3 regions of the Streptomyces sp. NPDC102490 genome follow, and region 1 is predicted to be linked to each of the others. Evidence: riboswitches for the same ligand, from Rfam matches in the RefSeq annotation. Region 1 holds a riboswitch; each other region holds the start of a gene.
The links. A riboswitch is a leader RNA that binds a small molecule or an ion and turns the genes downstream of it on or off. The one in region 1 is predicted to bind cobalamin.

Region 1 (9,873 bases):
GCTGGCGGTGGCCGTCACCGGCATCCTGGCGACCATGCCGTACATCGCGCTCCAGCTGGTCGGCATCCAGGCCGTCCTCGACGTGATGGGCGTCGGCGGCGGCGAGGACACCAACTGGTTCGTCAAGGACCTGCCGCTGCTGATCGCCTTCGGCGTGCTGGCCGCGTACACCTACTCGTCGGGACTGCGCGCCCCCGCGCTGATCGCGTTCGTGAAGGACACGCTGATCTACATCGTCATCGCGGTGGCGATCATCTACATCCCGATCAAGCTGGGCGGGTTCGACGACATCTTCGCGTCGGCGAGCGACAAGTTCACCGAGGCGGGCAAGGGCGGAGTGGTACCGGACGCGGGGGGCCAGTGGACGTACGCGACCCTGGCGCTCGGTTCGGCCCTCGCGCTGTTCATGTACCCGCACTCGATCACCGCCACGCTGTCCTCGCGCAGCCGTGAGGTGATCCGCCGCAACACCACGATCCTGCCGCTGTACTCGCTGATGCTGGGCCTGCTCGCGCTGCTCGGCTTCATGGCGATCGCGGCCGGGGTCAAGGTGGAGAACGGCCAGCTGGCGATCCCGCAGCTGTTCGAGAACATGTTCCCGGACTGGTTCGCGGGCGTGGCCTTCGCGGCGATCGGCATCGGCGCCCTGGTCCCGGCGGCGATCATGTCGATCGCGGCCGCGAACCTGTTCACCCGCAACATCTACAAGGACTTCATCAAGCCCGACGCCACCCCGGCACAGGAGACGAAGGTCTCCAAGCTGGTGTCGCTGCTGGTGAAGGTGGGCGCGCTGATCTTCGTCCTGGGCATGGACAAGACCGTCGCGATCAACTTCCAGCTGCTGGGCGGCATCTGGATCCTGCAGACCTTCCCGGCCCTGGTCGGCGGCCTGTTCACCCGCTGGTTCCACCGCTGGGCGCTGCTCGGCGGCTGGGCGGTCGGCATGGTCTACGGCACGGTCGCCGCCTACGGTGTCGCCTCGCCGACGCAGAAGCACTTCGGCGGCTCCTCCGACGAGATCCCCGGCATCGGCGAGATCGGCTACATCGGTCTCACCGCCTTCGTGCTGAACGTCCTGGTCACCGTGGTCCTGACCTTCGTCCTGAGGGCGGTCAAGGCGCCCGACGGCGTCGACGAGACCAAGCCGAGCGACTACACGGCGGACGCCGGCGACCCCGGCGTCCAGGTGGAACTGCCGCCGGCCACGGCGGGCAGCTCGCACTAGCGGCGCTCCTCAGCGGGCCGTCGGAGAAATCCGGCGGCCCGTTGTCGTACCCGTCGGGCACACTCGGCGTCATGGACTTCGTGATCCGACAGGCGACGGCCGAGGAGTACGACACCCTCGGCGAGATCACCGCGCAGGCCTACCTGCGCGACGGCCTCCTCGACTTCGGGGAGAGCGACTCCTACCTGGACGAGCTGCGCGACGTGGCCAAGCGGGCGGCGGCCGCCGAGGTGCTGGTCGCCGCGGCGGAGGGGCGGGTGCTCGGCGGCGTGACCTTCGTGCCGTCCGGCGGCCCCATGGCGGACATCGCGCGCCCCGGCGAGGCCGAGATACGCATGCTCGCCGTCGCCCGCGAGGCACGCGGCCGCGGGGCCGGCGAGGCCCTGGTGCGGGCCTGCCTCGACCGCGCCCGGTCCGTGCCGGGCTGCGCGAGCATCGTGCTGTCGACCCAGCGCACCATGCACACCGCCCACCGCCTCTACGAACGCCTCGGCTTCGTCCGCACCCCCGCCCGCGACTGGAACCCTGTGCCGGAGCTGGACGACATCATGCTGCTCACCTACGAACTGGCGCTCTGACACCGGCCCGAGACGACGTACTGACACGCCGTCCGGACACAACATCTGGGGGTGCCGGCGGAGCCCGGCACAAGATGTATGCTCGTGCTCGCTGTCGCCGCAGGGGAATCCGGTGCGAATCCGGAACTGTCCCGCAACGGTGTACTTGCGTGCATCCGTACGTCTTCGCACGTGCGCGCACGCCTGTCCAGTCCGAGGACCTGCCGACAGTGCGCCCGGCCGCCTTGGCCCGGGTGCCATGACGTCCGGGCCTCGTGGAGTGGGCCGGTGGACGCGACGCCGTGCGCGCTCGTGAGCCCCCCTGCCCTCCGCCAGGCCCCGTGCCGAGCGAGGGAGTGCTCCACGTGACCATCGCGCCAGCCGATCCGGCTTCAGCGACCCCGGTGACGGCGACCGGGGAACCCGACGGACCCGGTGCCGCCCTGCTGCGGACCCTGACCGGGCTGACCGCCGACCTCCGGGGCGCCGACCCCGGCCGGGTGGCCGCCGCCGCGCTGCGGGGCCGGTCCGCCCGCGCCGACGAGGCCGAGCTGCGCGAGCTGGCCACGGAGGCGGCCGCCGGTCTGATCTCCGAGGACCCGGTCTACTCCCGGCTGGCCGCCCGGCTGCTGACCATCGGCATCCGCGCCGAGGCCGCCTCCCAGGGCGTCGCCACCTTCACCGACTCCATCGCCACCGGCCACCGCGAGGGCCTGATCGCCGACCGCACCGCCGCCTTCGTCCGGCTGCACGCGGCCCGCCTCGACGCGCTGGTCGATCCGGACGCCGACGACCGCTTCGGCTACTTCGGGCTGCGCACCCTGTACAGCCGCTACCTGCTCCGTCACCCGCTCACCCGCAAGGCCGTCGAGACGCCCCAGCACTTCCTGCTGCGGGTCGCCGCCGGACTCGCCGAGGACGACACCCCGCGGGCCGTGGACGAGGTCGCCGCCCTGTACGGCCTGATGAGCCGCCTGGACTACCTGCCCTCCTCCCCCACCCTCTTCAACTCCGGCACCCGGCACGCCCAGATGTCGTCCTGCTACCTCCTGGACTCCCCCAAGGACGAGCTGGACTCCCTCTACGACCGCCTCCACCAGGTCGCCCGCCTGTCCAAGCACGCCGGCGGCATCGGCATCGCCTACTCCCGCGTCCGCGCCCGGGGTTCGCTGATCCGCGGCACCAACGGGCACTCCAACGGCATCGTCCCGTTCCTGAAGACGCTGGATGCCTCGGTCGCCGCCGTGAACCAGGGCGGCCGGCGCAAGGGTGCCGCCGCGGTCTACCTGGAGACCTGGCACGCGGACGTCGAGGAGTTCCTGGAGCTGCGGGACAACACCGGCGAGGACGCCCGCCGCACGCACAACCTGAACCTCGCGCACTGGGTGCCGGACGAGTTCATGCGCCGGGTGGACGCCGACGGGACCTGGTCGCTGTTCTCCCCCGCCGACGTGCCGGAGCTGACCGACCTGTGGGGCGAGGAGTTCGACGCGGCCTACCGCAAGGCGGAGCAGGCGGGGCTCGCCCGCAAGACGCTGCCCGCCCGTGAGCTGTACGGCCGCATGATGCGCACCCTCGCGCAGACCGGCAACGGCTGGATGACCTTCAAGGACACCGCCAACCGCACCGCGAACCAGACCGCGACCCCCGGCCACGTCGTCCACTCCTCCAATCTCTGCACGGAGATCCTGGAGGTCACCGACGACGGGGAGACGGCGGTCTGCAACCTGGGCTCGGTCAACCTCGGCGCCTTCGCCGACCCCGCGAGCGGCGACCTGGACTGGGAGCGCCTCGACGCCACCGTCCGCACCGCCGTCACCTTCCTGGACCGGGTCGTCGACATCAACTTCTACCCGACCGAGCAGGCGGCCCGCTCCAACGCCCGCTGGCGCCCGGTCGGTCTCGGCGCGATGGGCCTCCAGGACGTCTTCTTCCAGCTCCGCCTGCCCTTCGACTCCCCCGAGGCGAAGGCCCTGTCCACCCGCATCGCCGAGCGGATCATGCTCGCCGCGTACGAGACCTCCGCCGACCTCGCCGAGCGCGGCGGCCCGGCCCCGGCCTGGGAGAAGACCCGTACGGCCCAGGGGGTGCTGCACCCGGACCACTACGACGTGACGCCCGCCTGGCCGGAGCGCTGGGCCGCGCTGCGGGAGCGCATGGCCACGACTGGGCTGCGCAACTCCCTGCTCCTGGCCATCGCGCCGACCGCGACCATCGCCTCCATCGCCGGTGTCTACGAGTGCATCGAGCCGCAGGTGTCCAACCTCTTCAAGCGCGAGACGCTGTCCGGCGAGTTCCTCCAGGTCAACTCCTACCTGGTGGACGACCTCAAGCGGCTCGGCGTGTGGGACGCGCGCACCCGTGAGGCGCTGCGCGAGGCGAACGGCTCGGTGCAGGGCTTCTCCTGGATCCCCGAGGACGTGCGCGCGCTGTACCGCACGGCGTGGGAGATCCCGCAGCGCGGCCTGATCGACATGGCCGCCGCCCGCACCCCGTACCTCGACCAGGCCCAGTCGCTGAACCTGTTCCTGGAGACGCCGACCATCGGGAAGCTCTCCTCGATGTACGCGTACGCCTGGAAGCAGGGCCTGAAGACCACGTACTACCTGCGCTCGCGCCCCGCGACCCGGATCGCCCGCGCCGCCGCCCGAGCCACCACCCCCGTCCCCGTGCAGGCCGGCCCGGACCCCGAAGCGGTCGCCTGCTCCCTGGAGAACCCCGAGTCCTGCGAGGCCTGTCAGTGATGAACGAGAACACCAAGAACCTGCTCGACCCGGGCTTCGAGCTGACCCTGCGCCCCATGCGGTACCCGGACTTCTACGAGCGCTACCGGGACGCCATCAAGAACACCTGGCACGTGGAGGAGGTCGACCTCCACTCGGACGTCGCCGACCTCGCCCGGCTCAGCCCCATGGAGCAGCACCTGATCGGCCGCCTCGTGGCCTTCTTCGCCACCGGTGACTCGATCGTCGCGAACAACCTGGTGCTGACCCTCTACAAGCACATCAACTCCCCCGAGGCGCGGCTGTACCTGTCCCGCCAGCTCTTCGAGGAGGCCGTCCACGTCCAGTTCTATCTGACGCTCCTCGACACCTACCTGCCCGACCCGGAGGACCGCGTCGCCGCCTTCGCGGCCGTGGAGAACATCCCGTCCATCCGGGAGAAGGCCGAGTTCTGCTTCCGCTGGATGGACTCGGTCGAGTCGATCGACCGCCTGGAGACCAAGGCCGACCGCCGCCGCTTCCTGCTGAACCTGATCTGCTTCGCCGCGTGCATCGAGGGCCTGTTCTTCTACGGCGCCTTCGCCTACGTCTACTGGTTCCGCAGCCGGGGTCTGCTGCACGGCCTCGCCACCGGCACCAACTGGGTGTTCCGGGACGAGACCATGCACATGTCCTTCGCGTTCGACGTCGTCGACACGGTGCGCAAGGAGGAGCCGGAGCTGTTCGACGACGAGCTTGGGCAAGAGGTCACCGACATGCTGCGGGAGGCCGTCGAGGCCGAGCTGCAGTTCGCGCGCGACCTGTGCGGTGACGGCCTCCCGGGCATGAACACCGACTCGATGCGGCAGTACCTGGAGTGCGTGGCCGACCAGCGCCTGACGCGCCTCGGCTTCGCCCCGGTGTACGGCTCCGAGAACCCCTTCTCCTTCATGGAGCTGCAAGGGGTTCAGGAGTTGACCAACTTCTTCGAGCGGCGTCCCTCGGCGTACCAGGTGGCGGTGGAGGGCACCGTCGACCTGTCCGAGGACTTCTGACTCCTCTGCGTCTCCTTTCCCCGGCCCCTCGCCTCCTGGGCCTCCCTGATCTGGCGGTCGATGCGCCGGTCGCGCACGATGCCGATCACCGAGGGGAGGATCATGAGGACGAGGAGTCCGAAGGTCGCGAGCATTCCGACGAGGCCTTCTATCTGGTTTCCGGTCATGACACCACTGTCGCGCCGGATACTCCTTACCGTCAGTGGCAGGACTGCCGTAAGACCTCGATTTCCTGCCACTGTCGAGGCACACTGGCGGCATGTTGCGCAACGTGGCCGCCGTCCTGCTCGACGGTGCACACCCCTTCGAACTCGGCGTGATCTGCGAGGTCTTCGGCATCGACCGGAGCGACGAGGGCCTGCCGGGGTACGACTTCGCGGTGGTCTCGGCGGAGGGCCCCACGCTGGGCACCCACGTCGGCGGGCTGACCGTCTCCACGCCGTACGGTCTGGAGCGGCTGGAGGAGGCCGACCTGATCGCGGTGCCGGCGGGCAGCGACTTCGTCCGCCGGGAGTACCCGCCCGAGCTGCTGGACGCCCTGCGCAGAGCGACGGACCGGGGCACACGCGTACTGAGCGTGTGCTCCGGCGCCTTCGTGCTGGGCGCCGCCGGTCTGCTGGACGGGCGGCGGTGCGCGGTGCACTGGCACCACGCGGACGAGCTGTCCCGGCAGTACCCGCGGGCCGAGGTCGCGCCGGACGTGCTCTACGTCGACGAGGACCCGGTGATCACCTCCGCCGGGACCGCCGCCGGCATCGACGCCTGCCTGCACATCGTGCGCAAGGAGCAGGGGCCGGAGGTCGCCAACCGGATCGCCCGGCGCATGGTGGTGCCGCCGCACCGGGACGGCGGGCAGGCGCAGTACATCGAACGGCCGCTGCCGCGCTCCTCCTGCGACACCGTCGGCGAGGTGCTGGCCTGGATGGAACAGCACCTCGACGAGGAGGTCACGGTCGAGCAGCTGGCGGCCCGGGCGCACATGTCCCCGCGCACCTTCGCCCGCCGCTTCCAGCAGGAGACGGGGACGACCCCCTACCGCTGGGTGCTGCGCCAGCGCGTGCTGCTGGCCCAGCGGTTGCTGGAGGCGACGGACGAGACGATGGACTCGATCGCCTGGCGCGCCGGTTTCGGCACGGCGGCGGCCCTGAGGCACCAGTTCACCAGGGCCCTGGGCACCACCCCGCACGCCTACCGGCGCACCTTCCGGGGCCCGGAGGCCGCCGCCTGATCCGTCCCGGCCGTGTCACCGCGCCACGGGCCTGACCAGCAGGTCGTGCGGGCGCAGCGTGATGCCCACCCGGACCGCGTCGTTGGAGCCCGCCACCTGTTCGAAGCGGTACTTGGTGGCGAGCGCGGCCGTGATCAGCGTGAGCTGCGCCATCGAGAAGTGGTCGCTGGGGCACTTCCGCTTGCCCGCGCTGAAGGGCTTCATGGCGTATTTCGGCACGTTCTTCGCGCGTTCCGGGAGCCACCGGTCGGGGTCGAACTCCAGGTTGCCGTCGTACGACTTCGGATCGCGTTGGATTGCGTACGGACTGTAGATGATGTCCGCACCGGCCGGAATGCGATAGCCACCGAGTTCGCTCTCGACCACCGCGCGCCGCGTCAATACCCATACGGCGGGGCGCAAACGCATGGCCTCCACGATGACATTGCCGGTGTGCGTGAGACTGCGGACGTCCTCGAATGCCACGGGCCGCCCGCCGGTGACCGCTTCGACTTCGTCGCGTATGCGGTCGGCATGTTCCGGATGGTCGGCAAGTGCCTGGAGCAACCACATGATCGTGGACGCGATGGTTTCACTGCCGGGGGTGAGTATCGCGACCACCTGGTCGTGGATCTCCTGTTCCCCGATCGGGTCGCCATTGTCGTCCTTCGCCTCCAGCAATGCCGTGAGCAAATCGTCCGGCTTTTGACCGGATGCGCGGCGCTCGGCGATGATCTCGTCGACCAGCAGATGCAGATCGGCCAACGCGGAGTTGAATCGGCGGTTGGCCGGAAGCGGCAGCCGGTACAGCGGTCCGAGCGGGACCACCATGCGCCGGTACATGCCCCGGAACACGGTGGCGAGCGCGACGCACAGCCGCTCGGCCCGCTCGTCCATGTACTGCCCGCGCAGCAGGCAGCGGGCCGCGACGCGCACCGCGACCCGGAAGGACTCCGAGGTGGCGTCGACGGTCCGGCCCGGCTGCCAGCGCTCGGTGAGCGCGTGCGCCTCCTCCTCCATGATCGGCCCGTAGGCGGGGATGGCGTCCAGCCGGAACGCCGGCTGGATGGTGCGCCGCTGGCGCCGGTGAAGCGGGCCGTTGGCGGTCGCCACGCCCTCCTTGCCGAGCAGGCCCTCCAGCGACTCCCACAGCGGGCCGGCGATGTGGTAGTCGGGGTTCAGGGCGAGGGCGCCGGTCAGCTCCGGGTTCGTGACCGCGTAGACGGTCTTCGGGCCGAGCTTGATGCGCACGATGTCGCCGTGGTCGCGCAGCTGGGACATGAAGGCCAGCGGGTCGCGGGCCAGCCGCCAGCCGTGGCCGAGCAGCGGTACGCCGCCGCCCGCCACGGGCGGTTCGCGCAGTTCCGGCGCAGCCTGCACACGGGTCTCGGGGTTGACGGACTCGACGGTCATTTCTCACCTGCCGCTTCGTTGTTGACGTACGGGGGCGTGGACCGGTCGTCCCAGCTGTCGACCATGTACCGGCCGGACTCGTGGTGGAACCAGTAGACGGAGCTGAACCAGTTCCGCATATTGCCGACGTTGGCCCGTACGGCGCCGCTCAGTTCCTTTCCGCGTACGGTTCCGTCGGCGAGTTCGTCGGCGAACCGTAAGGCGTCCTGCTCCACGGCGAGGAATTCGGTGATGCATTCCTCGACGCGTCGCCTGACTTCTCCGATGGCTTCTTCCAGCGTGAGTGCATGATGGGTGATGAGACTGATTCCGAGATTGTGGACCTCGTCGCCCGCTATTTCCTTGGGCAGCGAGCAGAGGTCGTTGTACCAGGCGGCGAATTCCTGACTCAGCAGCGCCGCCCGGCGATACGACGGGTGTTTCCGTACGGCGTCGGGGAGTTCGCAGCCCGAACTCGGCTCCAGCAGGTCGGTCCAGATCCAGTGCGCGAAGGTGAGCCGGCGCAGTGCGAGGTACTCCTCCACGCCGGGCACGATTCCGCGCGTGCGGTTGTGGAATTCCCGGTCGTACGCCTCGATCACCGCGTGGAAGTGCCGGGCGAACCGGGCGTTCCACGTGGCCGGCAGGAAGGAGTAGAGCCGCCGCACGCTGTCGGCGAACCCGGCCACCAGCGTGTCCTCGTGGTGCAGGTGGTCCCCGGGTGAGTCGAGTGCCGTGTGCAGCCGGCCGCGCAGCCGCCGCCAGGCGCCGGACCGGCCGTGGACGATGTCACGGTCGTGCCGGTCGTCCCAGACGAAGAACCACGCGCTGTAGTCCGCTATCGCCTGCATCACCTCGTCGGGGGCGCCCAGGTAGTAGCCCGCCATGAGGTCCGTGTAGCACAGGCCGTCGGCATATTCCTGGACCTTGTCCGCCGGCATGAGCCGCTTTTCGAGCAGCCAGGTGCGGGTGGCCTCCTGGAGCCTGGGCCAATACGGGTGCAGTTGCCGGGGAAATGCCGCCTCGATCACCGGGAGACGGAGCGATGGCGGTACTGCGATCGCGGTCGGTGTCGCTGTGGTGCCGTGTGGGAAAGCATGCACGAACAAACCCCTCTCAGCCGCCGGTGGCGCACCCCTCTCGCTGAGCCGGGCGTGCGCCGTTGCGTATCCCCGCGGTTCCCATTCAGCACCACAACTGACCGTTCTGGGAACGGATTTGCTTCATTCACTACCCCACCGTGCCGGAATTCTCCTGTTGTGTGGCGGCTTCCCACGGACGCACACAGACGAACGGCGCCCGTTCGGGGAAGACCCGAACAGGCGCCGTGCGCACGGGAGATGTGTGACCCGCGAGGCGGTGTCAGTCGTTCGCGACCACCGGGTAGCGCGGCTCGTTCTCGGCCATCTGCCGCAGCGCGTCCTTGCGCTCGCGCTTGGAGAGCCGGTCGATGTACAGGTACCCGTACAGGTGGTCCGTCTCGTGCTGCAAACACCGGGCGAAGTATCCGGTGCCGCGCACCTTGACGGGGTTGCCCTGCTCGTCCTGCCCGGTCACCTCGGCGTAGTCGGGGCGGGCGAGCGGCGCGTAGGCGGTCGGCACGGACAGGCAGCCCTCGTTGCTGTCGTCCAGGCGGCGGCGGTCGGCAGGCAGCTCGGCCAGCTTGGGGTTGCAGACCACGCCGACGTGGCGGACGCCCTCGTCGTCGGGGCAGTCGTAGACGAAGACCTTCTTG
Region 2 (9,873 bases), on a different contig from region 1:
GCTCGTCTCCGGGAGCCCTCATGCCCCTACTGGCCACCACCCCCGTCGAGAAGATGCCCGGGCCCTACCCCCGGCGCTGGTGGGCTCTGCTGGTGCTCTGCCTGAGCCTGCTGATCGTCGTCATGGCCAACACGTCCCTGATCGTGGCCGCCCCGGACATGACGGCCGACCTGGGTCTGAGCAGCAGCGACTTGCAGTGGGTCATCGACGGCTACACCGTCCCGTACGCCGCGCTGATGCTGGTGCTCGGCGCGATCGGCGACAAGTACAGCCGTCGCGGCGCCCTGGTCACCGGCCTGGTGATCTTCGCGGGCGGTTCGGTGATGGGCAGCCTGGTCCACGAGACGGGGCTGGTCATCGCGGCCCGGGCGGTCATGGGCGTCGGCGCCGCAGTCGTCATGCCGGCCACGCTGTCCCTGCTGGTCGCGGTCTTCCCGAAGGGGGAGCGGGCCCGCGCCATCACGGCCTGGACCGCCACCTCGGGACTGGCCATCGCGGTCGGGCCGCTGGTCGCCGGCTGGCTCCTGGAGAACCACGCCTGGGGCTCGACCTTCCTGGTCAACGTCCCCATAGCGGTCCTCGCCGTGGTCGGCGCGCTGGTCCTCGTACCGCCGTCCCGGGCGGCCGGCATGGGCCGCATCGACTACGTCGGCGGGCTGCTCTCCATCGTCTCCGTCGGCAGCCTGGTCTACGCGACCATCGAGGGCCCGCACTTCGGCTGGGGCGCGGGACCGATCGCCGCGGCCGTCGTCGCCGGGGTCGGCCTGATCGCCTTCGTGGCCTGGGAGCTGCGCCACCCGCACCCCATGCTGGACGTGCGCAGGTTCCTGCTCCGGCCGTTCAGCGGCTCGATGCTGGCGGTGCTGTTCTTCTTCTTCGGCACCTACGGCGCCATCTACTACGCCACGCAGTTCCTGCAGTTCGTGCTCGGCTACGGCGCGCTGGAGACCGGCGTACGGCTGCTGCCGCTGGCCGGTGCCGTGTTCGTCGGCGCCGCGGTGACCGGGCGGCTCACCCCGAAGCTCGGCGTGCGGGCCATGGTCGGCTCCGGCATGGCGATCGGCACCGTCGGTGTCTTCCTGCTGGTCCTGATCGACCAGGGCTCCACCTACGCCGACTTCCTCGCCCCCATGCTGCTGCTCGGCCTCGCCATCGGCCTCAGCGTCTCCCCGGCCACCGACACCATCATGGGCTCCTTCCCGGAGGGCGAACTGGGCGTCGGCGGTGGCGCCAACGACACCGCGCTGGAACTCGGCGGCTCTCTCGGCATCGCCGTCCTGGGCTCCCTGCTCGGCACCGCCTACCGGGACGAACTGGCCGGCCTGGTGGGCGACCGGCTCCCGGCCGCCGCGCTGGACACCGCCCAGGACTCGGTGGGCGGTGGACTGGCCGTCGCCGAACGCCTCGCCGGCAACCCGTCCGCCGGACCCGAGCAGGCGCAGGCCCTCACCGACGCCGTGCACAAGGCCTTCGCCCACGGCGTCTCGACGACCAGCCTCGTCGGCGGCATCATCATGGCGGCCGGCACCCTGATCGTCCTCGCCGTCCTGCCCGGCCGCCGCGCCCGGCAGGCGGCCGAGAACACCGGGGACGACACCGCGGCGAGCGCGGCCCGGGACCAGGACGCCGAGCTGAGCCAGTCCCAGGGCTGAGCCCCTCCCAGGCAGGGTCAGTCCCAGGGCTGAGCCAGTCCCGGGGCTGAGCCACCCCGCCCGCGCCCCGTCACTCCGCCAGCGCCGCCAGCTCCTCCGCCGTACGCGGACCGGTGGCGGAGTCGGGCAACAGCCCCCGCGCCCGCAGCAGTCCGGCCGCCGCGACGCCCCACGGGAGCCGCAGCCCGGCCTGCCGCAGCAGGTCGGCGCGGGCCAGCGTCGGGGCGGTCGGGCCGGTGCGCACACCGTCCGGGGTGAGCAGGGCGGCGTCGTCGGACCAGCGCAGGGCGAGGTCGACGTCGTGGGTGGCCATCACCACGGTGGTGCCGCCCGCGCGTAGCCCGTCCAGGGTGGCCAGCAGCCGCTCCTGCCCGTCCGGGTCGAGACCGGCGGTCGGCTCGTCGAGGATCAGCACCCGGGGCCGCATCGCGACCGCCCCGGCGATCGCGGTGCGCTTGCGCTGCCCGTACGACAGCAGATGCGTGGGCCGGTCGGCCAGCGCCGCGATGTCCAGCGCGGCGAGCGCTTCCCCGACCCGGGACCTGACCTCCGCGTCGGGCAGCCCCAGGTTCAGCGGACCGAAGGACACGTCCTGGCCGACCGAGGCCGCGAAGAGCTGGTCGTCCGGGTCCTGCACCACCAACTGCACCGTGGTCCGCAGCCGGGTCAGACCCTTGCGGTCGTACGTCACCGGCTCCCCGCCGAGCGTCAACGACCCCGTGCGCGGCCGCAGTCCGCCGCTGAGCAGCCGCATCAGCGTCGTCTTGCCGCTGCCGTTGCGGCCGAGCAGCGCCAGCGCACGCCCCTCGCGCACCGCGAAGTCCAGGCCCACCAGCACGTCCGGGCCCTCCTCGTACCCGAACGACGCGCCCCGCAGGGCGACCAGGGCCGGTTGTGCTGACCGCGCCGGTCCGTTCACGACAGGGGTCCTTCCAGTACGAGGGTGAGGCAGGCCAGCGCCGCCAGCAGGGCGACGCTCGCCGCCGTGAACGGCACCGAGACCCGGGCCTCGGGCACCAGCACGCGCAGGGTGCCGTCGTAACCGCGCCCGGCGAGCCCCGACTGGAGCCGCGCCGCCCGGTCGAAGGCCCGCACGAACGCGGTGGCGCCCAGCCCGCCGAGCGAACGCCAGGCCGCCGTCCGGGTGGTGTGCCCGAGCCGCGCGGCCTGCGCCTCCCGGATACGCCGTACGGCGTCCAGCAGCAGGAAACTCATCCGGTACGTCACCAGCGCCACGTCCACGACCGGCGCGGGCACCCCGGCCCGCACCAGGCGCGGCAGCAGGTCGGACATCGGCGTGGTGAACGCGAACAGCAGCACCCCGAGCGAGGCCGCCGAGGTGCGCAGCAGCAGCTCACCCGCGCGCACCGCACCGCCGTCGGCCGCCGACAGGAACCCGTCCGGGCCGCCGACCTGCACCAGCAGCGGCAGCGCCCCCGTCACGCAGAAGCCCAGCGGCACCCGGTACGCCCGCCACAGCCGGCGCCCGGGCACCCCCGCCGGGCCGAGCAGCACCGTGAGCGCCGCCACCAGCACCAGGGCCGCACCCGGCCAGGGCGGCAGCGAGATCGCGAGCACGGTCAGCCCGAGACCGAGCACCGCCTTGTCCACGGGATGGCGGCGCCGCCAGCGACTGGCGTGCGCCGCCGCGTCGATCGGCAGCACTCAGTCCCCTTCGGGGGTGTCTCGCGGTACCGCCGCGGCCCCGGAAGCCGCCGACGCCCGCTCCTCGCCCTGCCGCCGGCCCCGGCGCAGCCCGAAGTAGTACGCCAGCACGCCCGCGCCGAGCGCGGCCTGGAGGGCGAACAGCGCCGACTCGACCTCCCCGGACGGCGGTTCGTACAGCGGGGAGAACCACGGCTCGTAGTCCGGTTCGATCTCGGTGATCGCCGTCTCGGCCTCCGCGTCGGCCCCGGTGAACGGCTCCTTCTTGTGGTCGCCGAGCCCCAGCACCAGCGGCAGCACCGCCAGCGCGGCCACGGCGAGCAGTAGCAGGGCGTTGATCTTCGCGTTGCGGCTCATCGGGCCGCCACCTCCTGCTTCCGCTCGCCGGAACGGGTCAGCAGCACGCCCAGCCGGGTCAGTTCGCCCTCGCTGGACTGCACGAGCAGCCGCATCACGATCACCGTGAGCAGGCCCTCGCTCACCGCCAGCGGGATCTGGGTCACGGCGAAGATGGACCCGAACTTGCCGAGCGCGCCCAGGAACCCGCTGCTCGGGTCCGGAAAGGCCAGCGCCAGCTGCACGCTGGTGACGCAGTACGTGGACAGGTCGGCGACGAACGCCCCGAAGAACACGGTGACCATCAGCGGCACGTCGAAGCGGCGCAGCAGCCGGTAGACGCCGTACCCGGCCCAGGGGCCCACGATCGCCATCGAGAAGACGTTGGCGCCCAGCGTGGTCAGCCCGCCGTGGGCGAGCAGCAGCGCCTGGAAGAGCAGGGTGATGGTGCCCAGGACCGCCATGATCGGCGGCCGGAACAGGATCGCGCCCAGGCCGGTGCCGGTGGGGTGCGAGCAGCTTCCGGTGACGGACGGCAGTTTCAGGGCCGACAGGACGAACGTGAAGGCTCCGGAGGCGCCGAGGAGCAACGTGCTCTCCGGGTGCTCCCTGACCTCACGGGTGAGTGACCGGACTCCGTGGACGACGAACGGCGCGGACGCGACACCCCAGGCGATCGCGTGCGCCGGTGGCAGAAAGCCCTCGGCTATGTGCATGGCTCAGCAGACCCTCTCCAGCACCTCGTGGATGGACGACGCGCCTTGGCCGGTCTCCTGGCTTACGGGTACCACCGCCCGTGCTCCGCCTTCCCGGATCGCAAGCGATCCAGTGGCTGCCCGCGAGGGCCGGAGCCGGACTTCCCGATTCACAGTGGCGAGGGCCGCACCGGCATCACACCGGATTTCCCGTTCACCAAGGCGTGGCGACAGTAGTGCTCCCACGGGGGCGGGCACAAGCGGGCCTCGGGCCCGGCGGGCACCCCGCCGGACCGCCGAACAGGCCTCAGGGCTGCGCGAACGCCCGGCGCCGCCGGTCCGTCAGCTGCCGCCGCTCGTCCTCGTCCATCGTGGCGAAGATCTCCGCGCGCCTGTGGTGCAGGGCACGCAGCTCCTCCTCGCCGAGCGACTCGGCCCAGCGGCGCCGCGCGTCGCTCATGCGGGCCACCTCTTCCGGCGTCAGGGGACGCTCCATGGCCGTCATCTCCTCGATCACCTCCAGATAGGCCTCGGCCGAGCCGTCCACCGCGGTGTCCAGCGCGCCCAGCACACCGAGCAGCCGGGCCCGCAGCTCCGCGGTCCGCCGCAGCCGTTCCTCGACGACGTCGAGCTGCCGCCGGATCAGCTCCGCCGGGTCGTGGTCCGGCTCGGCGTCCAGCACCGCGCGGATCTCGGCCAGCGGGAGCCCGAAGCTGCGCAGCGCGAGTACGCGGTGCAGGCGCCGGACGTCGTCGGCGTCGTAGCAGCGGTGGCCGCCCTCGCTGCGGGCGGACGGGGTGAGCAGGCCGAGCCGGTCGTAGTAGCGCAGGGCGCGGATGCTCAGCCCGGTCTCCCGCGCGAGTTCGCCGATGCGCCGGGTGCCGTCGGTCGCGTGTGTCATGGGGCTCCTCCACGAGTGTGCGACCGAGGCTAGAAGGTGACGCCGCGGCAGCTTCAAGCCCTCGGCCGGGCCGCGCCGCCGTCAGTGGGACCGGCCGCCCCGTTCGGGCCGGCGGACCACCATGCTCCGCATGCGGGTGGTCAGCGCGGTGGCGGCGGCGGTGAGGAAGACGAAGCTGTATGTGATCTGGAGGATGGTCACCACTCGCGCCGCCTGGCCCCGCGGGGTGATGTCCCCGTACCCGACGGTGGCGAGCGTCACGACGGTGAAGTACAGGGCGTCGATCCGGGTGTGCAGTCCGCTGAACTCGCCCGGCGACTTGGCCAGGGCGTAGTACGTGGCCGAGAAGACGTGCACGGACAGGACGATCAGCAGCGAGATGACCACCCCGGGCCGGCTGTCGGGGTGGTCGAGGAGGACGTGCCGGATCTGCCGCAGCAGCAGTACGGCCACGACGGTCAGCAGCAGGGCGAACAGCACCCAGCTCAGCACCGGCCGCCGCGGGCCCAGGTGGTCGAGGGGGAGCAGGAAGTAGGCCACGACCACGGCGGCCGCGATCCCGACCCGTACGAGCCAGGGCCGGAAGGTGTCCCAGCCGGTACGGGGGTGCGGGCGCGGGCTGGGGCTCGGGTTACGGCCCGGGGGTGAGGTCCGGCGGTCCCTCATCCCGCCGCTCCCGTCGTCGGCGCCCCGCTCGGCGCTCCGCCGGACGCCTGGCCGGCCTCCGGCTCCGTCCGCCGCACCAGCTGGGCGACGATGAACGCGACGACCGACGCCATGACGATGAGCGGTGTCTGGTCGTGGGCGTCCCGGCCCATCAGCAGCACCGTCAGGACCGAGGCGGCCAGCGGCAGTCCCGTCACCGCGGCCGCCGCGGCGGCGATGCCGAGGGCGAGGGCCGGGGTCGCGCCGAAGCCGGGCAGCCCGGAGCAGGCCAGCGCCGTCGCCGCGCCCAGCAGAACCGACGGGAAGATCGGGCCGCCGCGCAGCGCGCCCAGCGCGATGCCCCAGGCCAGCCCCTTGCACACGACCAGCGCGACCAGCGCCCCCACGGACCAGGCGTGCGGGTGCGCGGCGAGCTGGGCGAGGGCGGCCTGGCCGGACAGCGCCGCCTCGGCCGGGGAGCGGCCGGTGATCAGCGCGTACGCGGAGACGCAGACGCCGACCGCGGTGGCGCACACGACGGTGCGGGCGGCCGTGCGGTGCCGCGTCCAGGTGACGGTGCGGCGGCCCAGCTCACGGCCCAGCGTGACCAGTACGGCGATCAGGGCGGCGGTGGGCAGGCCCCACAGGAAGTCGCCCGCGTCCGGACCGGCCTGGGGCGGCAGGTCGGGCAGGGCCAGCGCGCCGATCTCGAGGCCCGTCCACTGACCGAAGCCGGTGAAGACCAGGGCACCCGCCGCGCTGGCCAGCAGACAGGGCAGCAGCAGCGCGACCAGCCGGGTGCCGGCCAGTCCCGCCCCCTCGATGAGCAGGACCGCCGCCGCCACCGGACCGCCGAGGATGGTGGAGATCGCGGCGGTGGAGCCGGCCGTGGCGAGGATCGCGCTCGCCCGCTGGTCGCCGCCCGCGCCCGCCCGCCGCACCGCCAGCAGGGCGAGCCCGCTGCCGACGGCCATGAGCGGGGCCTCGGGACCCAGCACCACGCCGAGCGGCAGTGTGGCCAGCGCGGCCAGCACCGCGCCGGGCAGCGCGCGGGGGCCGACGGGTGCCCCGCCCAGGCCGTTCACCGGGAGGTGGCCGCCGCCGCCCGGCATCCGGGTCACGATCGGCGCCAGGATCAGCCCGGCAAGCAGCAGCGCGGGCAGTGGCCACCACCAGGGCGGGGTGTCGTAACCGGCCGCCTTCGGCAGCGAGGTCCACACCCAGTGCTGCATCTCGTGCTGGAGCCCGACGAAGAAGAAGCAGGCCAGCGCGATGGGCACGCCCAGCAGCACGCAGAGCACCAGCAGCCGCCGGTAACCCGGACTGAGCAGCGTCTGCCGCAGCGACTGCTCCGCCCGCCCCGCAGCGGCGCCCACCGACGCGGTCACGAAACCCGCCCGAGCGGCCCGCCCCGCGGCAGCGTGCCCCGCCAGGACAGCGGCTCCTTCCAACACAGCACGCCAAGCCGGAACCCCGGGCTCCGCCGGGACAGCGGGTCCCGCCGGGAGTTCGGGCTCCGCCGGGACAGCGGGTCCTGCCGGGGCAGTGGGTCCCGCTGGGTCAGTGGGCTCCGCCGGGACAGCGGGTCCCGCCGGGACTTCGGGCTGCGCCGGGGCAGCTGGTCCCGCTGGGGGAGTGGGCTCCGCCGGGACAGCGGGTCCCGTCCGGGCAGCGGCCGACTCGTCACACGACCTCCTTTTTTCGCCCCGCGTTCCGTCGGTCGCCGGGGGGCGCGGGTGTCCTCAGTCAACGTGAGGCGGCGGGCGCCCGCATGTGCGCGCCCGGTGCGCGATTCACCCGTACGGCGGGCCCGCGTGGCCGGGGGGCCCGGCTGCGCGCAGGCTCTGAACGACCTGTCGGTGCCGTCGGCGCCGGTGGGCAGCTGCCCCGTACGGGGGACACAGAAAGGACTCCGCTCATGAGCCAGCACGCCGAACCCACTCCCGGCCGGCCGTCCCGCGGCGGCGACGCCTCCTGGGCCCAGCGCTCGGGCGACCGCACCAGCGGCTGGGTGACCGGCGGTGTCGTCTTCGCGGGCGTACTGCTGCTGCTGAACGGCGCGCTCGCCGTCCTCCAGGGCATCGCGGCCATCGCCGAGGACGACGTGTACGCCCGTATCGGCACCTACGTCTACGAGATGAGCCTGACCGGCTGGGGGGTCGTCCACGTCATCCTGGGCGCCCTCGTGTTCGTCACCGGGTTCGGACTGCTCAAGGACATGGCGTGGGCGCGGGTGGCGGGCATCGTCCTCGCCTCGCTGAGCCTGATCGCCCAGTTCCTGTTCCTGCCGTACTCGCCCGTCTGGTCCGTGATCATGATGGCGATCGACGTGTTCGTGATCTGGGCCCTGGCCAGCCGCCAGGACAACCCGTCCCGAGCCTAGACCCCACGCCCACGACGGACGGTCGCCCCGCGCCCGCGGGGTGACCGTCCGTCGTGTCCGGGCTCAGCGGCGGCGCAGGCTCCGGGCCAGTGCCGTCGCCGCCGCCGCGGTGCCCACGGCGGCCGCCGCCGTGCCCGCGAGGGCCAGGGCGCGGGCCCGGGGACCGGGAGCGGCCGGACGGGCGCCCGGCGCGGTGCCGTACGCGCTGCCCGGCGTCCCGGAAGCGGCCCCGGTGCCCGGCAGGGCCGAGGCCAGCAGTTCCGCCAGGTGCACGCCCTCGTGGCCGCCGCTGTCGAACTCGTGGATCTGGGTGCGGCAGCTGAAGCCGTCCGCGAGGACGACGGTCGACTCGTCCTCCTCCCGCAGCCGCGGCAACAGCACCCGCTCCGCGCACGCCTCGCTGACGTCCAGGTGACCGCGTTCGAAGCCGAAGTTGCCGGCCAGCCCGCAGCAGCCGGAGTCCAGGCGCTCCGCGTCCACCCCGGCGCGGCGCAGCAGTTCCTGGTCGGCCTCCCAGCCGAGCACCGCGTGCTGGTGGCAGTGCACCTGGGCCAGCGCCCGCGCGGACCGGTCCGGGACTCGCGGTGGCCGGTACCCGGGGGAGTGCTCGGTGAGCAGCTCCGACAGCGTCACCGTCTGCTCGGCCAGCCGCCGCACGTCCTGGTCGCCGGGGAACAGCTCCCCCGCGTCGGCCCGGAACACGGCCGTGCAGCTCGGCTCCAGCGCCACGACCAGGCCGCCCGCCCGCACATGGCCGGCCAGGCCGCGCACCGTGCGGCCGAGGACCTTCTGCGCCGTGCCGAGCTGTCCGGTGGAGATCCAGGTCAGCCCGCAGCACAGCGGCTCGTGCGGCAGCTCCACCCGCCACCCGGCGTGTTCCAGGACCCGTACCGCCGCCCGTCCGATGTGCGGGTGGAAGTGGTTGGTGAAGGTGTCCGGCCACAGCAGCACCGACCCGCGGTGCCCGTCGCCCTCCGGCTCGTGGTCCGCGAACCACTGCTCGAAGGTCCGCTCCGCGAACAGCGGCACCTCCCGGTCCGCCACCCCCGCCACCAGCACCGCCGCCTTCGACAGCAGCGGGGCGTGGGTGAGCGCGTTGACGACCGGCCCCAGCCGGGTGCGGCCCACCACCCGGGCGAGCGCCGGCAGCCAGCCCATCGACCAGTCCGAGCGCGGCCTGCGCCACGGCCGGCCCTCGTAGTGGTGGGACAGGAACTCCGCCTTGTACGTGGCCATGTCCACGTCCGCCGGACAGTCCTTCTTGCAGCCCTTGCAGGCCAGGCACAGATCGAGGGCGTCCTTGACCGCCTCCGAACGCCAGCCGTCCCGGATCGCGCCGTCCCCGTGCCCGTCCAGCATCTCGAACAACAGCCGGGCCCGGCCCCGCGTCGAATGCTCCTCCTCGCGGGTCACCTGGTACGACGGGCACATCACCGTGCCGTCGCTGGTGTGCTGCCGGCACTTGCCCACCCCGACGCAGCGGTTGGCCGCCTGCGCGAACGAACCCCCGTCGTGCGGGAACCGGAAGCGCAGGTCGCGGGGCTCGAACGGGGCCCAGTCACCGCCCAGCCGGAGATTCTCGTCCAGCCCGTACGG
Region 3 (9,873 bases), on a different contig from region 1:
CAGGGCGTCCGCGACCGCCTCCTCGTCGGCCGCCGACGCCGGTGTCCAGGCGCGGCGGTGCGGGATGCGGCCGAGCCGGACGACGTCCCGGACCGTCAGTTCCACCTGGGTGTCCGTCTGCTGCTCCACCACGGCCACCCGCCGGGCGACGTCCCGGCGGCCCACCCGGTCCAGGGGGCGTCCGTCGAGGGTGACGCGGCCCGAGGTCGGGGCGAGTACGCCGGCGAGCAGCCGCAGCAGGGTGGACTTGCCGGAGCCGTTGGGGCCGAGCAGGCCCGTCATGGCGCCGTCGCGCGGGCTCAGGTCGACGCCGTCCAGGATCAGCCGGCCACCGGTGGTGCGGGAGACCCGCTCGGCGTTCAGGGTCACCGCGTCCTCCGGGTGCGGTACAGCACGAGCACGAAGGCCGGCACGCCGATCAGCGAGGTCACCACCCCCACCGGGACCTCCTGGGGTTCGAGGACGGTACGGGCCAGGGTGTCGACCCACACCAGGAACACGGCACCGGCGAGCGCGCAGACCGGCAGCAGCCGGGCGTGTCCGGGGCCGGTGAGCGCCCGTACGGCGTGCGGCAGCACCAGCCCGACGAAGCCGATCGCGCCGGCCGAGGCGACCAGGGCGGCGGTGAGCAGGGCGGTGGCACACAGCAGGACCAGCCGGGTGCGGGCCACGTGGACGCCGAGCGCGGCCGCCGCGTCCTGGCCGAAGGCGAAGGCGTCCAGCGTCCTGGCGTGACCGAGGCACACGGCCAGGACCAGCGCCAGGACGGCGGTGCCGGTCCACACGTCGCTCCAGCCCGCGCCGCCGAGCGAACCGAGCAGCCAGAACAGCACACCGCGGGTGGTCTCGGCGCCGGCGGCGGTCATGACCACGAAGGAGGTGAGCGCCGAGAACAGCTGCATCGCCGCCACGCCCGCGAGCACCACCCGGTCCGTGGTGCCGCCGAGGCTGTGGCTGAGCAGCATCACCAGCGCGAAGGAGCAGACCGCGCCGATGAACGCCCCGCCGGAGACGGAGAGCGCGCCACCGCCCACACCGAGCACGACGACCAGGACGGCGCCGGTCGAGGCGCCGGAGGAGACGCCGAGGACGAAGGGGTCGGCGAGCGGGTTGCGCAGCAGGGACTGGAGCACGGCCCCGCACACGGCGAGTCCCGCTCCGCACACCGCGGCGAGCAGGGTACGGGGCAGTCGCAGGTCCCAGACGATGCCGGCGCGGAGCGGGGACACGTCCCCGGCGGCGGTGCCGGCGCCGAGGTGGGCGGCGATCACGGACCACACGTCGGCGACGCCGATGTCCGCCGGTCCGATGGTGACGGCGACGGCCACGGAGACGCACAGGGCGACGGTCCCGGCCGCCGCCCACACGAGGGCGCCGCGCGGCGCGCGTATGCCGGAGACGGGCGCGGTCCGGCTCGCGGACGTCACTGGGCGAGCCCGAACGCGCGCAGGGCCGCCGCCACCTGTTCCACGCCCTCGACGGTACGGATGGTGGGGTTCATGGCCTGCCCGCTGAGCAGCACGTAGCGTTTCTCGCGGACGGCGGTCATGTTCCCGGTCACGGGGTTGGACTCCAGGAACTCGATCTTCTTCGCCGCCGTCTCGGCCGTCTGCGACTTACGCGTGAGGTCGCCGAGGACCAGGACGTCGGGGTCCCGGTCCGCGACGGTCTCCCAGCCGGTCTGCGGCCACTCCTCGTGGGTGTCGTCCATGGCGTTCTCGGCGCCGAGCGCGCGGGTGATGACGCCGGGGGCGCCGCAGCAGCCCGCCAGGTAGGGCGAGGTGGAGTTGGCGAACCAGTACATGAGGGTGACGCCGGAGGCGTCGATGCCGGATGTCGCCTTGTCGACCCTTGCCTTGAGGTCGGCGACGAGTTTCTCGCCGCGCTGCTCGACGTCGAAGAGGCGGGCCAGGTCGCGGACTTCGCCGTAGACGGTGTCCAGGGTGAGGGGCTCGTTCCGGACGCCGTCGCCGTCGCCGCTGTTGTCCTTGCCGGCGCAGTCGGACGGGGACAGGTAGGCGGGCACGCCGAGTTCCGTGAACCGTTCGCGGGTGGCGACACCGCCGGTGCCGAGGGTGGAGGCGAAGGAGGCGGCGACGAAGTCCGGTTCGGCGTCCAGGACCGTCTCGAAGGACGGTATGTCGTCGGCGAGCCGGGGGACGCCGGCGTTCGCCTTCTCCAGCCCCTTCATGACCGGGTCGGTCCAGGTCGCGGTGCCCACCAGGCGGTCGGCGAGGCCGAGCGAGAGCAGGATCTCCGTGGTGCCCTGGTTGAGGGAGACGGCCCGGCGCGGCGGCGCGTCGACCCGGACGTCGTGCCCGCAGTCGCGGACGGTGCGGGGGTAGCCGGCCGCGTCGGCCCGGGCGGCCGGGTCGTCGGTGCCCGTACCGGACCCGCAGCCGGAGGCCAGCAGGGCGCCGGACAGGAGCAGGACGGGACCGCGCAGAGCACGGCGGGACAGGCGGAGTCGTCGGGGGCCGACGGGGCGTGCTGCGGGCAAGGAAGGATCCTCTGGCGTCGAGGGCTCATGCGCGAAGCCCGTCCGTACGATGCGGCCCGCGCCGCACGCGGCACGGGTGCCAGCAGGTCTTCGGACTCGGGATCGACCGGACGGGACGCCTTCCCGGACGGCGTACGCCGCCCAGTGGCCCGTGTCCCGCCCGTCCCCCTCACCGCTGCGCGTCAGTTCCGGATTCGCACCGGATTCCCTGACCCACCAGGTGGGTTCGACTGGCCTGCGCAAGCTACCACAGGGCCATCGCCCCGCCGGGGGACGGGCCACTGCCAGACCCGCTCCCCCGGCCCCCGGCCCCGGGCCGCCACGCCCGTCCGCTCTTCGGCATGAGGACGGTGTCGATGATGTAGACGTTGGCATTGGCGGTCTTCACGTTGCCGCAGACGACCTTGGCGGAGTCGTCGACCTTGTAGGACTCGTCCGAGCCCGAGGTGGTCAGCTTGGACTTCTGGAGCGTCTCGAAGGAGCCGTTCTCCAGGTCCGCGGGCGCGAGCTTCTGGCCGACGACGTGGTAGGTCAGGATGCCGGTGAGCGTCTCCTTGTCGTTCAGGACCTTGTCCAGGTCGGCCTTCGGGATCTTGGCGAAGGCGTCGTTGGTCGGCGCGAACACGGTGATGTTCTCGGCGTTGTTGAGCGTGTCGACCAGGTCTGCCTTCTTCACCGCCGAGACCAGCGTGGACAGGGCCGGGTTGTTCGAGGCGGCCGTGGCGACCGGGTCCTTGGCCATGCCGTCGAACGAACCGGCGCCCTCCTTCGGCACCGTGGAGCAGGCCGGGCCGAACGGCTCGTCGGAGTCCGCCATGCCGTCGGAGGTGCCGGCCGACTGGTCGTCGCCCGCCGCGGGGGCCGAGGAGGCGGCCTGGGCGGAGTCCGAGGAGCCGCTGTCGCCGTCGTCGGAACAGGCGGCCAGGGACAGGGGCAGGACGGCGGCCGCGACGACGGCGACGGCGGAGCGGCGGATACGGGCGTTCATGGAGAATCTCCCAGAAAACGGGCAGCACGAAGGCTGCGTCGGTACGGAGGGGTGGTGCGGAGTCGTGGTGCGCAGTGCTGATACGGAGCTGAAGTGGTGTGCGGCGGGCCGCCGAGTACGCGGCGCCGTTACGTGCCGGTCGGCCGACCCGGGTCCGGGGTCGGCCGCCGGTTCGCTGTCGGCGTGGGTCTCGGTTCTTCCCTCACACGGGGAATCCGGAGCGGGCCCCGTTCCGGATTGGTCGCCCACCCGATCGAGTGAGAAAGGTGCGGCGGCGCCGCTGTGACCTGCGAGATTCCTCGAAAGCGCCCGTCAGGGAGTGAGAACAGGTCAGAACGGCGTCGCGGCCCGCAGGATGAGGAACATCGTGACGGCGGCGTTCGCGGACGACATCGCCGAGACGGCGGTTCCGGCGGCCGCGGCCCACGCCGCCAGGCCCACCGACGTGAACACCGGGGGCCAGGTGCGGACGGCGGGAGCGGGCCCCAGCAACGCCGCCACCCGGCGGGGCACCGGGCCGGGCGCCGCGAGGCCGGCGAGGGTGGCGACGGGGGTGCCGCGGGAGACGAGGGCCGCCTTGCCGATCGCGGTCGCCACCGCGCGGCGGTCACCGACCGCCCGCGCGGCCGCCTCGTCCGCCCACCGCTCCGCCGTGTAGGACACGGCCGTCCGCAGGGGGCGCAGGAACGGGTTGGCCAGCGCGGCGAGCCGGACGGTGAGCAGGAAGCGGTGGTGCCGGGCGGCGAGGTGGGCACGCTCATGGGCGAACAGGGCGCGCCGCTCGCCCGGTTCGAGGCAGTCGAGCAGGGCCGTACTCACCACCACGCGGTCCCGGCGTCCACCCGGCAGCGCGTACGCGTAGGGCACGTCGTCCGGCAGTACGGCCACCCCGGTGCCCGGCAGCCCGGCCAGCGCGCGGTGGGCGCGGCGGCGCACCCTGCCGTGCCGCCACAGGGCCCGCGCCGAGGCCGCGACCACCGCGCAGAGCGCGGGAATGGCCGCCTTGCCGACGATCTCGTCGAAGGGCACCGCCGCCCGCACCTCGGGGTCCGACCAGCCGTCGGGGAGCGGGTTGCCGGGCAGCTGAGCGGTGCCGACCACCATCACCAGGGCCAGGCACACGGTGCTGCACAGGGCCATCACGGCGGCGACGGCGGTGAGCAGCCTGGTCGCGGTCCGCGGGTGCAGGTGCTGCTCGGCGAGCCTGGCGACGGGCCACGCCGTCAGCGGCAGGACCAGGGGCAGGAAGACGAAGACCCCCATGCGGTGTCAGCCGTCCTCCGCGGCGCGCGCGTGCCCGAGCAGGTCGCGCAGCAGCCGCTCGTCGTCGGGGTCGAGGCCCGTGACGAAGCTGGCCAGCACCGCTTCCCGGTCGCTCTCGGCGTCCAGCACCTTGCGCATCTTCCGCGCGGCCAGGCCCGCCTGGTCCGAGGCGGGCGTCCAGGCGAAGGACCGGCCCGCACGCTCGCGGCTGACGGCACCCTTCTCGAGCAGCCGGGTCAGGATCGTGATCACCGTGGTGTAGGCGAGGTCGCCGCCGAGCCGTTCCTGCACCCAGCCGGCCGTCGCGGGCCCGTCCGCCTCGCGCAGCGCGGACAGCACCAGCGCTTCCAGCTCACCCTGGCCCCGCCGCCGCGGACGCCGGTCATCCGTCACGGCCCGCCTCCTTCCGCCGCCGATCGTCTACCGGAGCGACATCGTATAGAAGGCTTACTTCTACAGTGATGTAGATTGTCGGCAGGCGTAAGAACAGGCAAGACAGGCAAGACAGCAAGACACACGGGACGCGGAACGCGGAACGCGGCGCACACGACGAAGGAGAACGCAGTGGGAGTTTCCCTGGCCAAGGGCGGCAACGTCTCGCTCAGCAAGGAGGCACCCGGCCTGACCGCCGTGCTGGTCGGTCTGGGCTGGGACGTGCGCACCACGACCGGCACCGACTACGACCTCGACGCCTCCGCGCTGCTCCTGGACGCGTCGGGCAAGGTGCTCTCGGACGGGCACTTCGTCTTCTACAACAACCTCACCAGCCCGGACGGCTCGGTCGAGCACACCGGCGACAACCTCACCGGCGAGGGCGAGGGCGACGACGAGGCGGTCAAGGTGAACCTCGCCGCGGTCCCGGCCGAGGTGGACCGGATCGTCTTCCCGGTGTCCATCCACGACGCGGAGAACCGCGGCCAGAGCTTCGGCCAGGTCCGCAACGCCTTCATCCGGGTGGTCAACCAGGCGAACAACCAGGAACTCGCCCGCTACGACCTGTCCGAGGACGCCTCGACCGAGACCGCGATGGTCTTCGGCGAGCTGTACCGGCACGGCGCCGAGTGGAAGTTCCGGGCGGTCGGCCAGGGCTACGCCTCGGGCCTCGCGGGCATCGCCGCGGACTTCGGCGTCAACGTCTGACCGGTCACCCCGGCCGACGGTACGACCGGCGTCCCCGCCGGGCGCGGTGCGCCCGGCGGGGGTGGGGGGCGGGAGTGGCGCATGGGGTCCTCGTCGGCCATGGCCGGGTTCTGGAAGTCGTCGCCCCAGCGGTCCCAGCAGCCGTAGTTGCGGGAGGCGGGGTCGACGACCGAGCCGTGGGCGACGGCGGTACCTCTCCAGGGGATCAGGGTGAGCAGGACCGCGGTCAGGGTGCCGAGGGGTGACGTGTCCGATGCCTTCGACGCGACGGGTGGGCGGGGGTGTCCCCGCCCACCCGTCGTCATGCCGGTGGCACGGTCGTCACAGCGCACGCCGCCTGGAACGGATCAGCAGCACACATCCACCGGCGAACAGCACGCCGCCGGCCGCCGCGGGCCACAGGCCGAGCCCGGAACCCGTCTCGGCTAGTCCACCCTGCGCCTGCGGTGCGGCAGCCGATCCGGCGCCGCCCGCGTTGCCGCCGTTGTCGCCGTTGCCGGTGGTCCCGGACGCGGCACTGCTCACGTCGTCCGGAGTGTCGGCGGCAGGCGTCGTCGCGGACCTGGGTTCGGCGCTCGCGGAAGCCTCCTGGCTATCGGCCGGGGGGGCGGGCTTGTCCCCGCCGGTCGGCCCCTCGCTCTGTCCCTCGTCCTGGCCGGGGGTCTTCCCGTCGTCCTTCCCCTCGCCCTTCCCACCCGCCTGGTCGTCCTGGCCGGGGTCCGCGGGTGCCGAGGCCGTGGCGGTCTGCTCGGCCGGGGGCCCGGCGGTCTGGCCGCCGTCGTCGCCCTCGCCGTCGCCGGGCTGCTCCTCGCCCTCGCCCGGCTCCGCCTCCGGGGGCGTGTCCGGGCCGCACTCGCGGCCGGAGTTGATGCACTCGGTCATCTCGCGCATCAGGTCCTCGTCGAAGACGTTGATGAAGTCGCTGTGGTCGGTGACCGGCTTGTGCAGTTGCTCGGGGAAGGAGTCCACGGCGAACAGCGGAACGGTCCTGCCCCCGTCCTCCAGGCTGGGCGCGGCCACGTCGTAGACGACCCGCTGCACCAGTCGCGGAACGGCCCGGAAACCCTCCGGGCAGCTGCCGTCGGCGGCGGCGAAGGCCATGTGGGTACGGTGGTTGGCGCTGTCGGTGTTGCGGCCGTCCCAGCAGCTCTGGAAGGTGAAGGTGCGCACCACGTCGCTGCCCGAGGGGCAGAGCGGGTACTTGTCCTTCAGCTGCCGGTCCTCGAACCCGGTGCAGCTCCAGGAGGCGTTCGCGTTGGTGTTGCCGTTGACGAACGCCTTGGCGTCGCCGGTGATGATGCGCAGCAGCCGTGGCATCTCCGTGACCTTGCCCCGCTCGTTGCCCTCGAACGTGAGGGTGACCTCGGCCGGTGTGACGATCTCGCCCGCGTTGCCCTCGATGCCGCCGCCGGGTGACTGGGCGTCCTGTTCGGCGGTGCCGTTCTGGAGCCGCAGCACGGGCCAGTAGTACGAGGACTTGTCACCCTGGTCGGCGCAGCTCGTGTCACCGGCGGCCAGGTCCTCGTCGCTGGCGAAGGCGTCGTTGGCCTGGTTGCCGACGTAGTCGTGGAAGTGGTGGGCGCCGTTGCCGACGCCGGGGGCGGCGATCAGGTTGTCCGAGTTGAACAGGCCCTCGGCGTTGACGCCGCAGCTGGTGGTGAAGGAACCGGTCGAGGCCTTCTCCTGCCGGGGCGCCCGCACGACGTTGGGCTGGACGGACTCGATGGCGATGTAGTCCGCCGCCACGGGGCCGTTGCCCGCCTGTCCGCCGTTGCCGGGCTGCTGCTGCCCGTCACCGGGCGGCTCTTCGCCCTTGCCGTCCTGCTGCCCCTGTTCCTGCCCCTGCCCCTGGCTCTCTTCCTGCTCCTGTCCCTGCTGGTCCGGGCTGCCGCTCCCCGCGTCAGCCGACGCGATCTCGGTGCGGCGCAGGGTGCACGCGGCCAGGGTGTCCAGGCCCTCGGGGCGGTCTCCGGCCTTGCCGACGGCGGCGGCGATGCGCTCGATCGTCGCCGCGCGCTCCGTCCGCAGCGGGTCGAGGATCGCGCCCTCGTCGAGGGTGCCGTCGTCCGCGGTGCGGGCGGCGTCCTGGAGGCCCCGGTAGGCGGCGGCGATCTGCTCGTCGAGGTGGGCGAGTTCGGTGTCGACCTCCGGCCTGGCCTGCTCCGGAACGGCCGTGAGCCGTTCGGTCAGGTCGGGGCAGTCGACGGTGGCCGCGACTCCGGAGCTGCCCAGGGGGACGGCGGCGTTGCCGGACTCCGTCGCGGAGGCGAAAACGTTCACGGCCACCAGGCCGCTGCCCCCCAGTATCAGCGCGACCGCTCCGAAGGTCGCGCGCCGCGCCCCGGTCGGGCGTCTGCGCCTGTTGTGTCCCAAGGCGTGCTCCTGTGTCGTGACGGACTCGGACGTGAAAGGCCCCCGGCTCCATACGGAACCGGGGGCCGGGGCGTTCAAGCGCCTCGGGAATTCTCAGGTTTCCCTCATGTCACGGGTGCAGGACGTACCACGGCGCGGGACGCCGCCGACAGGTCCGGTGCGACCCGTCGCCCGAAGGGCCCCTTGTGGGCGGCTCGCTCCCGGTGGAACGATGCCCGGACACCGGCTCACCGCACCGAAGGGACCGCCGTGACCGACGACCGGGAACGCCCACGGGCCGCCGCCGCGTTCGACGCGCTGGGCGCCGAGTACGAGAAGGCGTTCGCCGGGTCGAAGACACACCGCCACTCACTGGAATGGCTGCTGGCGCGGCTCGCGCCGGGCAGCCGGGTGCTGGACGTGGGCAGCGGCACCGGCCGGCCCACCGCCGAGACCCTCGCGGCCGCCGGGCACGAGGTGCTGGGCATCGACATCTCCCCGGTCATGGTGGAGCTGGCCGCACGGCAGGTGCCGGGCGCCACCTTCCGGTGCGCGGACATCCGCGACGTACCGCTGGCGGACGCCTCGTTCGACGCCGTCTGCGTGTACTTCTCCCTGCTCCAGCTGGACCGGGAGGAGCAGACGGACCTCGTACGGCACCTGGTGGGGTTGCTGAAGCCGGGGGGGTACCTGGTGCTGGCCACCGTGCCGCTGGACGTGGCGGACGTCGACGCCACCTTCATGGGCCAGCCGGTGCGCGTGACCAGCTTCCCCGCACAGGACCTGATCACCCTGGCCGAGGAGTCCGGCCTGGAGGTGCTGGCGCAGGAGGCGTCGATGTTCACCCCGGCCCACCCGGACGCCCGGCCGGAGCCGCACCTCTTCCTGCACTGCCGGCGCACGGGCCAGCCCCGGATGGGGTAACTGCGCACGCGGGGTCCGGGCACCCACGGTCACGATGGGCACATGACCGAACCTGGCGAGCGACGGCGCCGCACCACTTCCACGACCACGCGCGAGCGTGGCGTGCGGGACGCCCGGGACGCCGCCCGGCGCGCCGCCGACGCCCTGTGCGAGCTGATCCGGCACCACCTCGAAGGGGTCTCCGCGGTGTGCCGGAGCGAGGACGGCGGCTGGATCGTCAACGTGGACGTGCTGGAGGTGGCACGCATCCCCGACACCACCAGTCTGCTCGCCACCTACGAGGTCGAGCTGGACCCGGCGGGCGACCTGGTCCGGTACCGCAGGACCGCGCGTTACCGGCGTGGCGCCCAGGACCAGTGAGCGGGCCGTGCGGCCCGCACCCGGAAGGACCCCCGCATGATCACCTACGACGACGAGGTCGTCTGCGCGCCCCGCGCCGGAACCCTCTACGACGTCCTCGAACTCATCCTCGACCGCGGCATGGTGATCGACGTCTTCGTGCGCGTCTCCCTGGTCGGCATCGAGATCCTCAAGGTGGACGCGCGCATCGTGGTCGCGAGCGTCGACACCTACCTCCGGTTCGCCGAGGCCTGCAACCGGCTGGACCTGGAGCACGACGTGCGGTCCAAGACCGTGCCCGAGATGTTCGGCAGCCCGGTGGCCAAGACCGTGGGCAAGGCGGGCGCCAGGCGGACGGCACGCTCCC

Region 2: it holds a riboswitch for cobalamin, as region 1 does, so the genes downstream of both, ACIRGB_RS28360 (energy-coupling factor ABC transporter permease) here and ACIRGB_RS01050 (ribonucleoside-diphosphate reductase subunit alpha) in region 1, are expected to answer to the same signal.
Region 3: it holds a riboswitch for cobalamin, as region 1 does, so the genes downstream of both, ACIRGB_RS33325 (ABC transporter substrate-binding protein) here and ACIRGB_RS01050 (ribonucleoside-diphosphate reductase subunit alpha) in region 1, are expected to answer to the same signal.

Annotation. Positions count from the first base shown of each region.
Region 1 is NZ_JBIWJU010000001.1:226,707-236,579, forward strand. It holds gene mctP (monocarboxylate uptake permease MctP) at 1-1,225, shown strand, start outside; gene ACIRGB_RS01045 (GNAT family N-acetyltransferase) at 1,297-1,803, shown strand; cobalamin riboswitch at 1,865-2,026, shown strand; gene ACIRGB_RS01050 (ribonucleoside-diphosphate reductase subunit alpha) at 2,148-4,526, shown strand; gene ACIRGB_RS01055 (ribonucleotide-diphosphate reductase subunit beta) at 4,526-5,539, shown strand; gene ACIRGB_RS01060 (GlxA family transcriptional regulator) at 5,799-6,767, shown strand; gene ACIRGB_RS01065 (cytochrome P450) at 6,783-8,159, opposite strand; gene cyc1 (epi-isozizaene synthase) at 8,156-9,241, opposite strand; gene def (peptide deformylase) at 9,501-9,873, opposite strand, start outside.
Region 2 is NZ_JBIWJU010000013.1:88,414-98,286, reverse strand. It holds gene ACIRGB_RS28380 (MFS transporter) at 21-1,652, shown strand; gene ACIRGB_RS28375 (ATP-binding cassette domain-containing protein) at 1,723-2,571, opposite strand; gene cbiQ (cobalt ECF transporter T component CbiQ) at 2,568-3,317, opposite strand; gene ACIRGB_RS28365 (energy-coupling factor ABC transporter substrate-binding protein) at 3,318-3,674, opposite strand; gene ACIRGB_RS28360 (energy-coupling factor ABC transporter permease) at 3,671-4,369, opposite strand; cobalamin riboswitch at 4,399-4,585, opposite strand; gene ACIRGB_RS28355 (MerR family transcriptional regulator) at 4,656-5,249, opposite strand; gene ACIRGB_RS28350 (potassium channel family protein) at 5,331-5,915, opposite strand; gene ACIRGB_RS28345 (chloride channel protein) at 5,912-7,282, opposite strand; gene ACIRGB_RS28340 (hypothetical protein) at 7,813-8,277, shown strand; gene ACIRGB_RS28335 (FAD-binding and (Fe-S)-binding domain-containing protein) at 8,341-9,873, opposite strand, start outside.
Region 3 is NZ_JBIWJU010000018.1:36,442-46,314, forward strand. It holds gene ACIRGB_RS33315 (ABC transporter ATP-binding protein) at 1-369, opposite strand, end outside; gene ACIRGB_RS33320 (FecCD family ABC transporter permease) at 366-1,427, opposite strand; gene ACIRGB_RS33325 (ABC transporter substrate-binding protein) at 1,424-2,500, opposite strand; cobalamin riboswitch at 2,564-2,750, opposite strand; gene ACIRGB_RS33330 (fasciclin domain-containing protein) at 2,745-3,488, opposite strand; gene ACIRGB_RS33335 (M56 family metallopeptidase) at 3,819-4,751, opposite strand; gene ACIRGB_RS33340 (BlaI/MecI/CopY family transcriptional regulator) at 4,758-5,144, opposite strand; gene ACIRGB_RS33345 (TerD family protein) at 5,316-5,891, shown strand; partial or broken gene ACIRGB_RS33350 (cellulose-binding protein) at 5,972-6,196, opposite strand; gene ACIRGB_RS33355 (DUF1996 domain-containing protein) at 6,213-8,264, opposite strand; gene ACIRGB_RS33360 (class I SAM-dependent methyltransferase) at 8,514-9,167, shown strand; gene gvpO (gas vesicle protein GvpO) at 9,210-9,527, shown strand; gene gvpJ (gas vesicle protein GvpJ) at 9,564-9,873, shown strand, end outside.